DNA from 3 places in the Stenotrophomonas forensis genome. Region 2 is predicted to be linked to each of the others. Evidence: predicted binding sites of a transcription regulator. Region 2 holds the regulator's gene; each other region holds the start of a gene.
The links. Region 2 encodes FliA, which starts transcription of late flagellar genes. Its sites were predicted from a motif close to TAAAGTTTNNCNNNCNNNGGCCGATAA; they were not measured.

Region 1 (3,271 bases), 2.0 Mb from region 2:
TGCTGCATGTCGACCAGGCGCTGGGCGAGCTGGCCGATCTCATCATTGGCGTTGTACACGCGCAAGGTGGTGTCCAGGCGGTCGTCCGCGATATCGCTGGCGAAGCGCAGGGTGTCCTGGATCGGCTGGCGCACCGCGCGCAGGACCAGCACCAGGCTGGTGATCAGCACGCCGGCAACCAGCAGCAGGGTCAGCGCGAACAGTACGCTCATGGCGCGCGTGCCGGCCTGCTGGCGCGCCTGTGCCTCGGCCAGCGCCGCCACCTGGGCCTGCTGGAAGGCGGCCAGTGCCGGCGCCACGCCGGCGGCGGTATCCAGCAGCGACTGCGCCTCCACATCCAGGCCGACGCGGGCGGCGGTGTAACCCAGCAAGGCGACCTGATAGGCCTCCATGCCGCTGCGCAGGGCGTCCTGCACATCGGTGGACAGGCCGGCCAGCGCGAGGTCGAACGGCAGCTTCTCTTCGCTGGCACGGTCGGCATGGGCAGAGTCACCGTCGAGCAGCAGCAATGCTTCCTGCCGGCGCATCTTCTGCAGGGACAGCGCCAGCAAGGGGCGCTGCAGCGCATCGACCTGCGCCTGCAGGGTGTCGGCGGCCTGCTGCAGCTGCGCGGCAAGGCCGGCATCACCCCGGCCCATCTCGTCGACCCGTTCGAACAGGGCCGCGACGCCCTGAGAGAATGCGTCCGCGGCTTCGGTCAGCACCTGTAGTGCCTTGCGCCGCCCGGCATCCATCGGTATCGCGCGCAGCGCCTGCAGGTCGGCCTGCAGTGCCTTCTGTGTGGCCAGCAACTGGTTGCGGTCAGCATCATCGAAACTGCGGGCATACTGGGTCTGCAGGCGCCGGGCTTCGGCCACGCGCGTGGCCAGGCTGGCGGCCAGGTCGCTGCCGCGCTGGTAACGGGCCTGATTGCGTGCGGCCTGTGCGCTGGCGTGGCCGGTCCAGGCGTAGACTGCGGCGATTGCCACCAGGCCCAGGCCACAGACCCAGAGGGTTGCCTTGAGCTTGTTGGCTACGCTGAGCCGGTGCGGCTGCAGCCACAGCAGCAGGTTCGACGACAGCACGCTCGACGACAGCACGCCGGGCGACGCCGCGCGCAGGCGGGCCAGATGCGTGCGCAGGGACCGGAGGTGGGGAACGACGGCCGACATGACAGACTCCAGGCGGAAGGACGCACCTGTATCGGCTGGATTCCCGGCAACTTTAGGCCCGTTTTCGTGCCACTGCGACGCTCGCGGGCGGACGCGGCCTTTGTACCGGGCACAGGCGACGGGGGCATGACACCGGCGCTGCGCTTGACCTCAACCCCGGTTGGGGGCGCACAGTGGACGTCCCTCCCCTGCCCGGTGTCCGCATGACGACGCTCGATATCCCCCGCTACCTGCAGCGCCTGCAGCTGGATGCACCACCCCCGCTGACCCTGGCCGGCCTGTCACTGCTGCAGCAACGCCATAACGCGCTGCTGCCGTTCGAGACGCTCAGCTGCCTGCTGCGTGACGCGGTACCGATCGACCTGGACAGCGTGCAGCGCAAGCTGCTCGACGAGCGCCGGGGCGGTTACTGCTTCGAACTCAATGGCGGCCTGCTGGCGCTGCTGCAGGCGCTGGGCTTCGATGCCCAGCCGCTGAGCGCACGCGTGCTGCTGGCGGCACAGGATGGCGAGCTGACCGCACGGACCCATCTGCTGCTGCGCGTGCATGTGGAAGGCGAGGACTGGCTGGTCGATGCCGGCTTCGGCAGCCTGACCCCCACCGTGCCGCTGCGCCTGCACGACACCGCACCGCAGGCCACGCCGCACGAGCGCTACCTGCTGCAGCGGCTGGGCGATGACGGCGATTTCGTGCTGTCAGCCGAATCCAGCGATGGCTGGCGCGCGATGTACCGCTTCGACCTGCAGGCGCCTGCGCCGATCGACAACGTGGTGGGCAACTGGTACGTGTGCACCCACCCCGACTCCAGCTTCCCGGGCCAGCTGCGCGCGTCGCTGACCGGGCCGGACTGGCGCCGCACCATCGGCAGCGGCAACTACACCGAGTACCGCCCGGGGCAAGCGCCGGACAAACGCCCGCTGCACGATGTCGGTGACGTGCGCGAGGTGCTGCAGCAGCACTTCGGCCTGCAGCTGCCGGATGACCCGCGGCTGGACCCGGCGATCAATGACTGGCTGCAGCGCTCGCGCGCCGCAACACCGTAGCGTCGAGCTTGCTCGACGGAGGCGTTGGTAGCGCCGTCAACAGCAGTCGAGCAAGCTTGACTCTACAGAAGCGAGAGCGGCGGTGTTGGCCGGAATGATGCCGACGGCATATGAGCGCGTAGCGTCGAGCTTGCTCGACGGAGGCGTTGCTAGCGCCGTCAACAGCAGTCGAGCAAGCTCGACGCTACAGAATCGCGCGCGCCTGCAGCGCGATGCGGTTGCCTTCGCTGTCGCGGATCTCGGCCACGCGCCAGTCGCCGGCGTCGGCCGGGCCGAAGCGCAGTTCGGCGCCGGCCTGCAGCGCACGGTCGAGGCTGGCCTCAAGATCATCGACACCGATATAGAGGCGCGCGCCCTGTTCGGAGGGCTGGTAGTCCGCCCCCTGCACCAGCGACAGGCTGGCACCCGTCGCGTCATCCGAGAACGGCAGGTAGGCCATGTGGCAGTCATGCAGCAGGATCGGCTCGTCCACCACCACCTGCAGCCATTGCTGATAGAAGGCGATGGCACGAGCCAGGTCACTGGCGGGGATCTCGACATGCAGGATCGGGTTCACGGGTTTTCCTCGCGCGGCGCAGTCAGATGATGCGCAGGGTAATCGCCTTCAGTACCGCACGGGTACGATCGCGGGTACCAAGCTTGTCGAGAATGGCGGAAACATAGTTCTTCACCGTGCCTTCGGCCAGGAACAGGCTGCGCGCGATCTCCTTGTTGCTGTAGCCGCCAGCCAGCAGGCGCAGGATCGCCACTTCGCGTTCGCCGAAGGTATCGCTGGGAGGCGCTTCGTCGTGAAAGCGGTAGCGGGCGCGTACCGGCTCGGTGCTGACCGGCATCAGCAGCGTCTCGCCCGCGGCGACGCGCTCGATCGCCTCGCGCAGGTCGGCAGGCGCGGCGTCCTTCAGCAGGAAGCCCTGTGCACCAGCCTCGCTGGCACGCAGCAGCAGGTCGCTCTCATCGAAGGTGGTCAACAGCAGCAGCGGCGTGGCATCGCCACGTGCGCGCAGCTGGCGAAGCGCTTCGATGCCATCCAGGCCCGGCATGCGGACATCACTGAGCACCACGTCCACCGGCTGCGTG
Region 2 (3,271 bases):
GGGGGCCGCGGTTCCGCCGCCGTGCATGTCGAATTGTGCGATCAGCTCCGGCGGGGCGTAGCCCGGTTCGGTGCCGGAAGACACTGCATCGAGCATCGACTGCAGGTAATCCAGCGATTGCTGGGCCGCGTCGAAGTGATGGGCCTGCAACACGGCCTGGCCAGCGCGCGCGATGCCGAGGGCTTCTTCGGCAGCGTGGCACAGCTCGACCATGGCGGTGACGCCGAGGAAGCCGGCGCCGCCCTTGAGCGTGTGGTAGCCGCGGAACACCGCATTGAGCTGCTCGCTGTCCTGCGGTGCCTGCTCCAGCGACACCAGCTGTTCGCCCAGCCGATCCAGGATTTCCTGGGCCTCGATGATGAAATCGGCAGTGATGTCGTCGGATACCGCGCTCATGCTTACAGCCCCAGATCCGACAACAGGTCGTCGGCGTCGTTCTGCGAGACCGCGTGGCGGTCCAGTCCCTTCAGTGCCGGCCCGGCCAGTTCCGGGTCGGTGCGATGCTGTTCCGGCGGCAGGCCGAGCGCGCCGAAGCCTTCGTGCACGCGGCGAACGATGCCGACCACGCGACGGATGATCTGCCCGGTCAGGTCCTGGTAGCTCTGGGTCAGGGCGATCTCGGTGAGGTTGTGGCGGATGCGCTCAAGCTGCGCGTCCTGGCCCGGCTGCAGGCCTTCGGCGCGTAGTTGTTCGGTCAGGCTGCGGCATTCCTCGGCCAGGTCGAGGGTGCGGTGCGTGGCCTGTTCGGTCATTGCCACCACGTGGTCCAGGCGCGCGCAGGCGTCATCCAGCTCACCGGCTTCGCTGGGTACGGTCGGCAGTTCACCCAGCGCCTGTCCCAGTTCGCGGGCCAGCCGCGAAAGGCCGCTCATCATCGGCTGCGTGCGCAGCGCGACCAGTCCGTCGATGCGCTGCCGCCAGGCGGCCTCGTCACCGGACTCCAGTGCGTCCAGGGCTTCCTGCAGGCGCAGGGCGAGGGCGTTCTTGTCGACCGTGGTGTCCATCAGGCGCTGGCCGCCAGGCGTTCGAAGATCTTGCCCAGCTTTTCTTCCAGGGTCTGCGCGGTGAACGGCTTGATGATGTAGCCGTTCACGCCGCTCTGGGCGGCTTCGATGATCTGCTCGCGCTTGGCTTCGGCGGTGACCATCAGCACCGGCAGGGTCTTCAGCTTGGCATCGGCACGGATCGCCTTGAGCAGCTCGATGCCGGTCATCACCGGCATGTTCCAGTCGGTGACCACGAAATCGAACGGCTGGCTCTGCAGCAGCGACAGCGCAGCATGCCCGTCCTCGGCTTCGGCGGTATTGGTGAAGCCCAGATCGCCCAGCAGGTTCTTGACGATTCGACGCATGGTCGAGAAGTCGTCGACGATCAGGATGCGCATGTTCTTGTTCAAAGCAGAGTTCCTTTGTTGTTCATTCCGGGCGGCCGGGGGCAGCCGCCTCGGGGATGTTCATTCTTCCAGGCCGGCGTCCGCCGCCTCGAAGATTTTCAGCCGGCCACGCAGCCGCAGCACGGCCTGGCCGTGGATCTGGCAGACCCGCGACTCGCTCACGCCGAGCACCGCGCCGATCTCCTTCAGGTTCAGTTCCTGCTCGTAATAGAGCGAGAGCACCAGCTGTTCGCGCTCGGGCAGATGGCCGATGGCCTTGCCCAGCTCGCGGCCGAACTCGCCGCGCTCCAGCACCTGCTGGGGGGTCGGGCCGCCCTGCGCTACGGTGTCCAGCTCGCCCTGGTCCTCGATGCGCGACTCCAGGCTCAGCACCTGGCCGCGTGCGGCATCTTCCATCAGCCGCAGGTACTCGGGCAGCGGCATCTCCATTGCGGCGGCCACTTCGGTGGCGCTGGCGGCACGGCCACTGCTCTGTTCGAGCCGGCGGATGGTGGCGGCGGCGTCGCGGGCGCGGCGGTGCACCGAGCGCGGCACCCAGTCGCCCCGCCGGATCTCATCGATCATCGAACCGCGGATGCGGATCGAGGCGTAGGTCTCGAACGAGGCGCCCTGGTCGGCGTCGTAGCTGCGCGAGGCCTCGATCAGGCCCATCATGCCGGCCTGGATCAGGTCGTCGACTTCGACGCTGGCCGGCAGGCGCGCGGCAAGGTGGTGGGCGATGCGCCGCACCAGGTCCGAGTGCTGGGCGATCACCTCGTTGGCGGCCGAGCGCTGGACCTCCCGGTACTGGGCTGCGCCTTTCATGCCGCCACCCCACGTTGCTTGAGGATGCGTTCGAGGAAGAACTCGACGCCGCCGCGCGGTTCGGTCGGCGCCTGCCAGCGTGCGGTGCGGCGGGCGATCTCGGTGATCGCCAGCGCCGCCGGGCTGGACGGGTAGGCCTTCACCACCGGCTGCTGGCGCTGCACCGACAGGCGCAGCCAGTCATCCTGCGGCACGCAGCCCAGGTAGTTCAGCGAGACATCGGCGAGGAATTTCTCGCAGACGCGGGTCAGCTTCTCGTACAGCACGCGGCCTTCGTTGGGGTCGCGCACCATGTTGGCCACCACCTGGATGCGGTCCACGCCGCGTTCGCGCGACAGCACCTTGATCAGTGCGTAGGCGTCGGTGATCGAGGCCGGCTCGTCGCAGACCACCACCACGGTGTCCTGCGCGGCCTGGCAGAAGGTCAGCACGCCGTCGGTGATGCCGGCGGCGGTGTCCACCACCATGATGTCCAGCTCGCGTTCCAGTTCGGAGAACACGTTGACCAGGCCGACATGCTCGGCCGGGGCCAGCTCGGCCATGTGGCGGCGGCCGGACGCGGCCGGGACCACCAGCACGCCGTTCGGGCCTTCGACGATGACGTCTTCCAGCGAGCAGCGGCCGGCGACCAGGTCGGCCAGCGTGAAGGTGGGGTTCAGCCCCAGGATCACGTCGATGTTGGCCAGGCCGAGGTCGGCGTCCAGCAGCAGCGTGCGCTTGCCCATGCCGGCCAGTGCCACGGCCAGGTTGGCCGAGACGTTGGTCTTGCCCACGCCGCCCTTGCCGCCGGTGACGGCAATGGTGCGCACAGGGCCGAGCGGCTCGCTGCGGGTGGCCGACAGCGGGAAGGTCTTGGTCAGCTTGGCGTACTCACGCGACGGCATGGTTCAACTCCGGGTTGCAGGGCATATCGGCCGCTCGGCGCAAATCTTCAAGGCGAAGTACAAGATTGGCTGCGCTGGCCCGGTGCAGGTCCTCCGGAACGTCCTGGCCATCGGTCACCCAGGTGATCGGCAGGGCGTGGTCGACGGCCACCGACAGGGCGTTGCCGAAGCGGCCGGTCTCGTCCAGCTT
Region 3 (3,271 bases), 910 kb from region 2:
TACGGATCGGTCAGGCGGCTGTCGAGATGTTCAAAGCCCAGCGTCCAGATGTTCTCGGCGCCGCCCAGCGTGGTCGGGAAGCTCACTTCGCCATCCAGCTGGTAGTTGCGCAGGCGCGAGGTCGACCAGTCGGTGCCATTGAAGCTGCCTTCCGGGCCACCGGCCAGGCCTTCATTGATGCGCGAGTTGTTGACGGCCTCGACCGCGGCCGTAACCCGCGAGGTCACGTCGCCCCAGCGGCCGCGATGGGTGATCGCACCGGTGTTGCGGTACATGCGGTTGGTTTCCGCCTTGCCGTCGGCCAAGGCAGCCAGATCGATGCCGGTCGAGGTGCCGGTGGTGCTGACCGCGCGGTCGCCGGCGTAGATGTTGCCCTGGCGGCTGGTGCCAGCCTCGAACTCGACCACCTGGTCGGCCGTCACGTCCCAGCGCAGCAGCGCGTTGACGTCGCGGTTCTTGACGCCCTCGCGGCCGGCCGGCGGCACCGCGTTCGGGTTGGTCGCGTACTGGCGGTTGAGGTCCAGCGAATCGGCGTCGGTCTTGTTGAGGTTGCCGTACAGGCGGAACGACAGGGTGTCGGTCATCGGCCCACTGAGCTGCAGGCCGACGCGCTCGCTGCCGCCTTCGGCGCTGTGCTCGGGCACCAGGCCGTACAGGTCGACCGCACCGGTCAGGTCGCCGGTCGGGCGCTTGGTGATGATGTTGACCACGCCGCCGGAGGCACCGGAACCGTAGCGGGCTGCCGCCGGTCCGCGTAGCACTTCGATGCGCTCGATCATCTCCGCGGGGACCCAGTTGGTGTCGCCGCGCGTGTTGCGCTCGCCGCTGCGGCCCATGCGCACCGCATCGCGTGCGCCGATGCGCTTGCCGTCCACCAGGATCAGGGTGTTTTCCGGGCCCATGCCGCGCAGGTCGATCTGGCGGTTGTTGCCGTACTGGCCGGAGGCACTGTTGCCGGTCAGGTTGACGCCCGGCATGGTACGCAGCAGCTCGGCGATGTCGTTGGCCGGCGGGCGCTTGGCGATGTCCTCGGCGGTGATGGTCGAGGTGCCCAGCGCCTGCCGCGCGATCTGCGAGGCAGTGACGTGCACCGTGTCGATATCGGTTGCGTCGGTTTCGGCCTGGGCGGTCAGGGCGCTGCCCGCCAGCAGGGCGGCAACGGCGAGCGCCAGCGGGCGCGGCGAAAGGACAACGGCTCGGGACATGATCTGGACCTTCTGGCAGGGCAACGGGGCCTCTGGCAAAGGGCTTGAGGCAACGACGAGGGGGGAGGCGGAGCGTCGCTGCAGTCGCCTGCGGCCCGTTCCGTGCGTGCATTCTCCCATTAATGCGATTGATTCTCAAATGCGTTCACTCATTGCAGCAGCAGGCGCGATGTGCTTTGCGCACCGGGCAAGCCTGCATCGCGCTTAAACAGGCCGGCTCACCCGCCATCAACCGCACGCCACCACGGCCGATACCGGTGGTTTGCCGTACGCAGCCAGAGATCGACGTGGAATCACCCCAATTGGACGATGCCAGCCAGCCGTTGGCCGAGGCGTGGCAGCATTGCCTGCAACAGGCCGGCCCGGCCGCCACCGCGCTGTTGCGCGCCGCTGCCACCGATGCCCCGCCCGCGCTGGCCCAGCGCTTCTACGAAGTGCTGCTGCAGGATGCACGGGCACGCCGTTTCCTGTCCCATGAGCAGGTCAAGCAGCGCCTGCAACCGGCCATGCAGCGCTGGCTGGTGCAGTTGCTGACCACCGATGCCGCCGGCATCGCCACCACCGTCGCCTCGCAACGGGTGATCGGCGATGTGCACGCGCGGGTCGGCATTCCCGTCGACCTGGTGACCCGTGGCGCGCGCGTGCTCAAGCACGAGCTGTTCGTGCGCCTGCGCGACACTGCGCCCGACAGTGCCACCGCCTTCGCCGCCATCGACTGCCTCAGCGCGATCATGGACATCGCCATGGAAGGCATGACCCTGGCTTACACCCATGCGCGCGAACGCTCCACTCGTGCCGATGCGGCCTACCGGCTGTTCTCGCTGGTGCAGAACGTCAGCACCGAGCGCGAGCGTCAGCGCGCCCTGCTGCTGGATTGGGAGAACGCCCTGCTGTACGCCCTGGCCGGCCACGTGCAGGGCAGCGACAGTGCCAGCCTGGCCAGCTCCGAGTTCGGCCTGTGGTTCACCCACAAGGGCATCCCCAGCTTCGGTGAAAGCAGCGAGACCCAGCAGGTCGGGCAGTTGATGGCGCGTATCGATGATCGCCTGCAACAGGCCGCCACCGACGCCACTGCCCAGCGGCTGGCCGGGCTGCCATTGATCCGCGAAGACCTGGCAGCCATCCGCACGCTGATGACGCTGCTGTTCGAGCGCATCGGCGAACTGGATGCCGGCAGCGACGCCCTGACCAACCTGCTCAACCGCCGTTTCCTGCCGACGGTACTGCGCAGGGAGATCGAGCTGGCCACGCGCAACCACACGCCGTTCTCGCTGCTGCTGCTGGATCTGGATCACTTCAAGGCCATCAACGACGGCCACGGCCATGATGCCGGCGACCGCGCGTTGCAGCACGTGGCGGGCCTGCTCGGCCAGCTCACCCGCGGCAGCGATTATCTGTTCCGCTATGGCGGCGAAGAATTCGTGGTGGTGCTGGTCGCGGCCAGCGAATCGCAGGCCGAAGTGATTGCCGAAAGCCTGCGCCGGCAGATCGCACAGTCGCCGGTGGCCCTGGCCAATGGGCAGGTGCTGGCACTGACCGCCAGCATCGGCGTGGCCGGCCATGACGGCCACCCGGATTACGAGCGGCTGATGGCGCGTGCCGACGCTGCGATGTACGAGGCCAAGCGCAGCGGCCGCAACCGCGTGGTGGTGGCCAGCGAGGCGCTGCAGGAGGCGCCGGGGCGGCGCGCATTGCAACGGTAGCGTCAACGCCAGACGGGCGTGTCGCTCCGCAGGGGCATGCCGCGGTATGCCCCACATCCCCACCACAGCAGCGCCAGCACTGCGATGCCCGCCCCCAGCAGGCACACCGCGGCCCAACCATGCCGGGCCTGCACCCACGGTCCGGCCGCCGCACCGATGCCGCTGCCCACCGCGTAGAACAGCATGTACAGCGCCACCAGGCGCCCATGCTGTTCAGCCGGCGCGCGCAGCAGCAAGGCCTGGTTCGACACGTGCAGTGCCTGCCCACCGAGGTCGAGCACAACCACGCCCAGCAGCAGCAAGGACACCGACTGTTGAAGCCCCAGCAGCGGCCACCAGGCAAGCAGCATCAACACCAGCGCA

Region 1: K5L94_RS19840 (methyl-accepting chemotaxis protein) is a predicted target of FliA. The motif match lies at 1,180-1,206, and genes of this name have one in related genera.
Region 3: K5L94_RS06685 (GGDEF domain-containing protein) is a predicted target of FliA. The motif match lies at 1,434-1,460, and genes of this name have one in related genera.

What each region holds. Positions count from the first base shown of each region.
Region 1 covers NZ_CP082270.1:4,334,369-4,337,639, forward strand. Annotated here, with positions in the region: gene K5L94_RS19840 (methyl-accepting chemotaxis protein) at 1-1,151, opposite strand, end outside; gene K5L94_RS19845 (arylamine N-acetyltransferase family protein) at 1,355-2,194, shown strand; gene K5L94_RS19850 (VOC family protein) at 2,379-2,750, opposite strand; gene K5L94_RS19855 (response regulator transcription factor) at 2,773-3,271, opposite strand, start outside.
Region 2 covers NZ_CP082270.1:2,329,197-2,332,467, forward strand. Annotated here, with positions in the region: gene K5L94_RS10955 (chemotaxis protein CheA) at 1-396, opposite strand, end outside; gene K5L94_RS10960 (protein phosphatase CheZ) at 399-1,004, opposite strand; gene cheY (chemotaxis response regulator CheY) at 1,004-1,396, opposite strand; gene K5L94_RS10970 (RNA polymerase sigma factor FliA) at 1,454-2,197, opposite strand; gene K5L94_RS10975 (MinD/ParA family ATP-binding protein) at 2,194-3,081, opposite strand; gene flhF (flagellar biosynthesis GTPase FlhF) at 3,068-3,271, opposite strand, start outside.
Region 3 covers NZ_CP082270.1:1,415,259-1,418,529, reverse strand. Annotated here, with positions in the region: gene K5L94_RS06690 (TonB-dependent siderophore receptor) at 1-1,205, opposite strand, end outside; gene K5L94_RS06685 (GGDEF domain-containing protein) at 1,493-2,908, shown strand; gene K5L94_RS06680 (MFS transporter) at 2,911-3,271, opposite strand, start outside.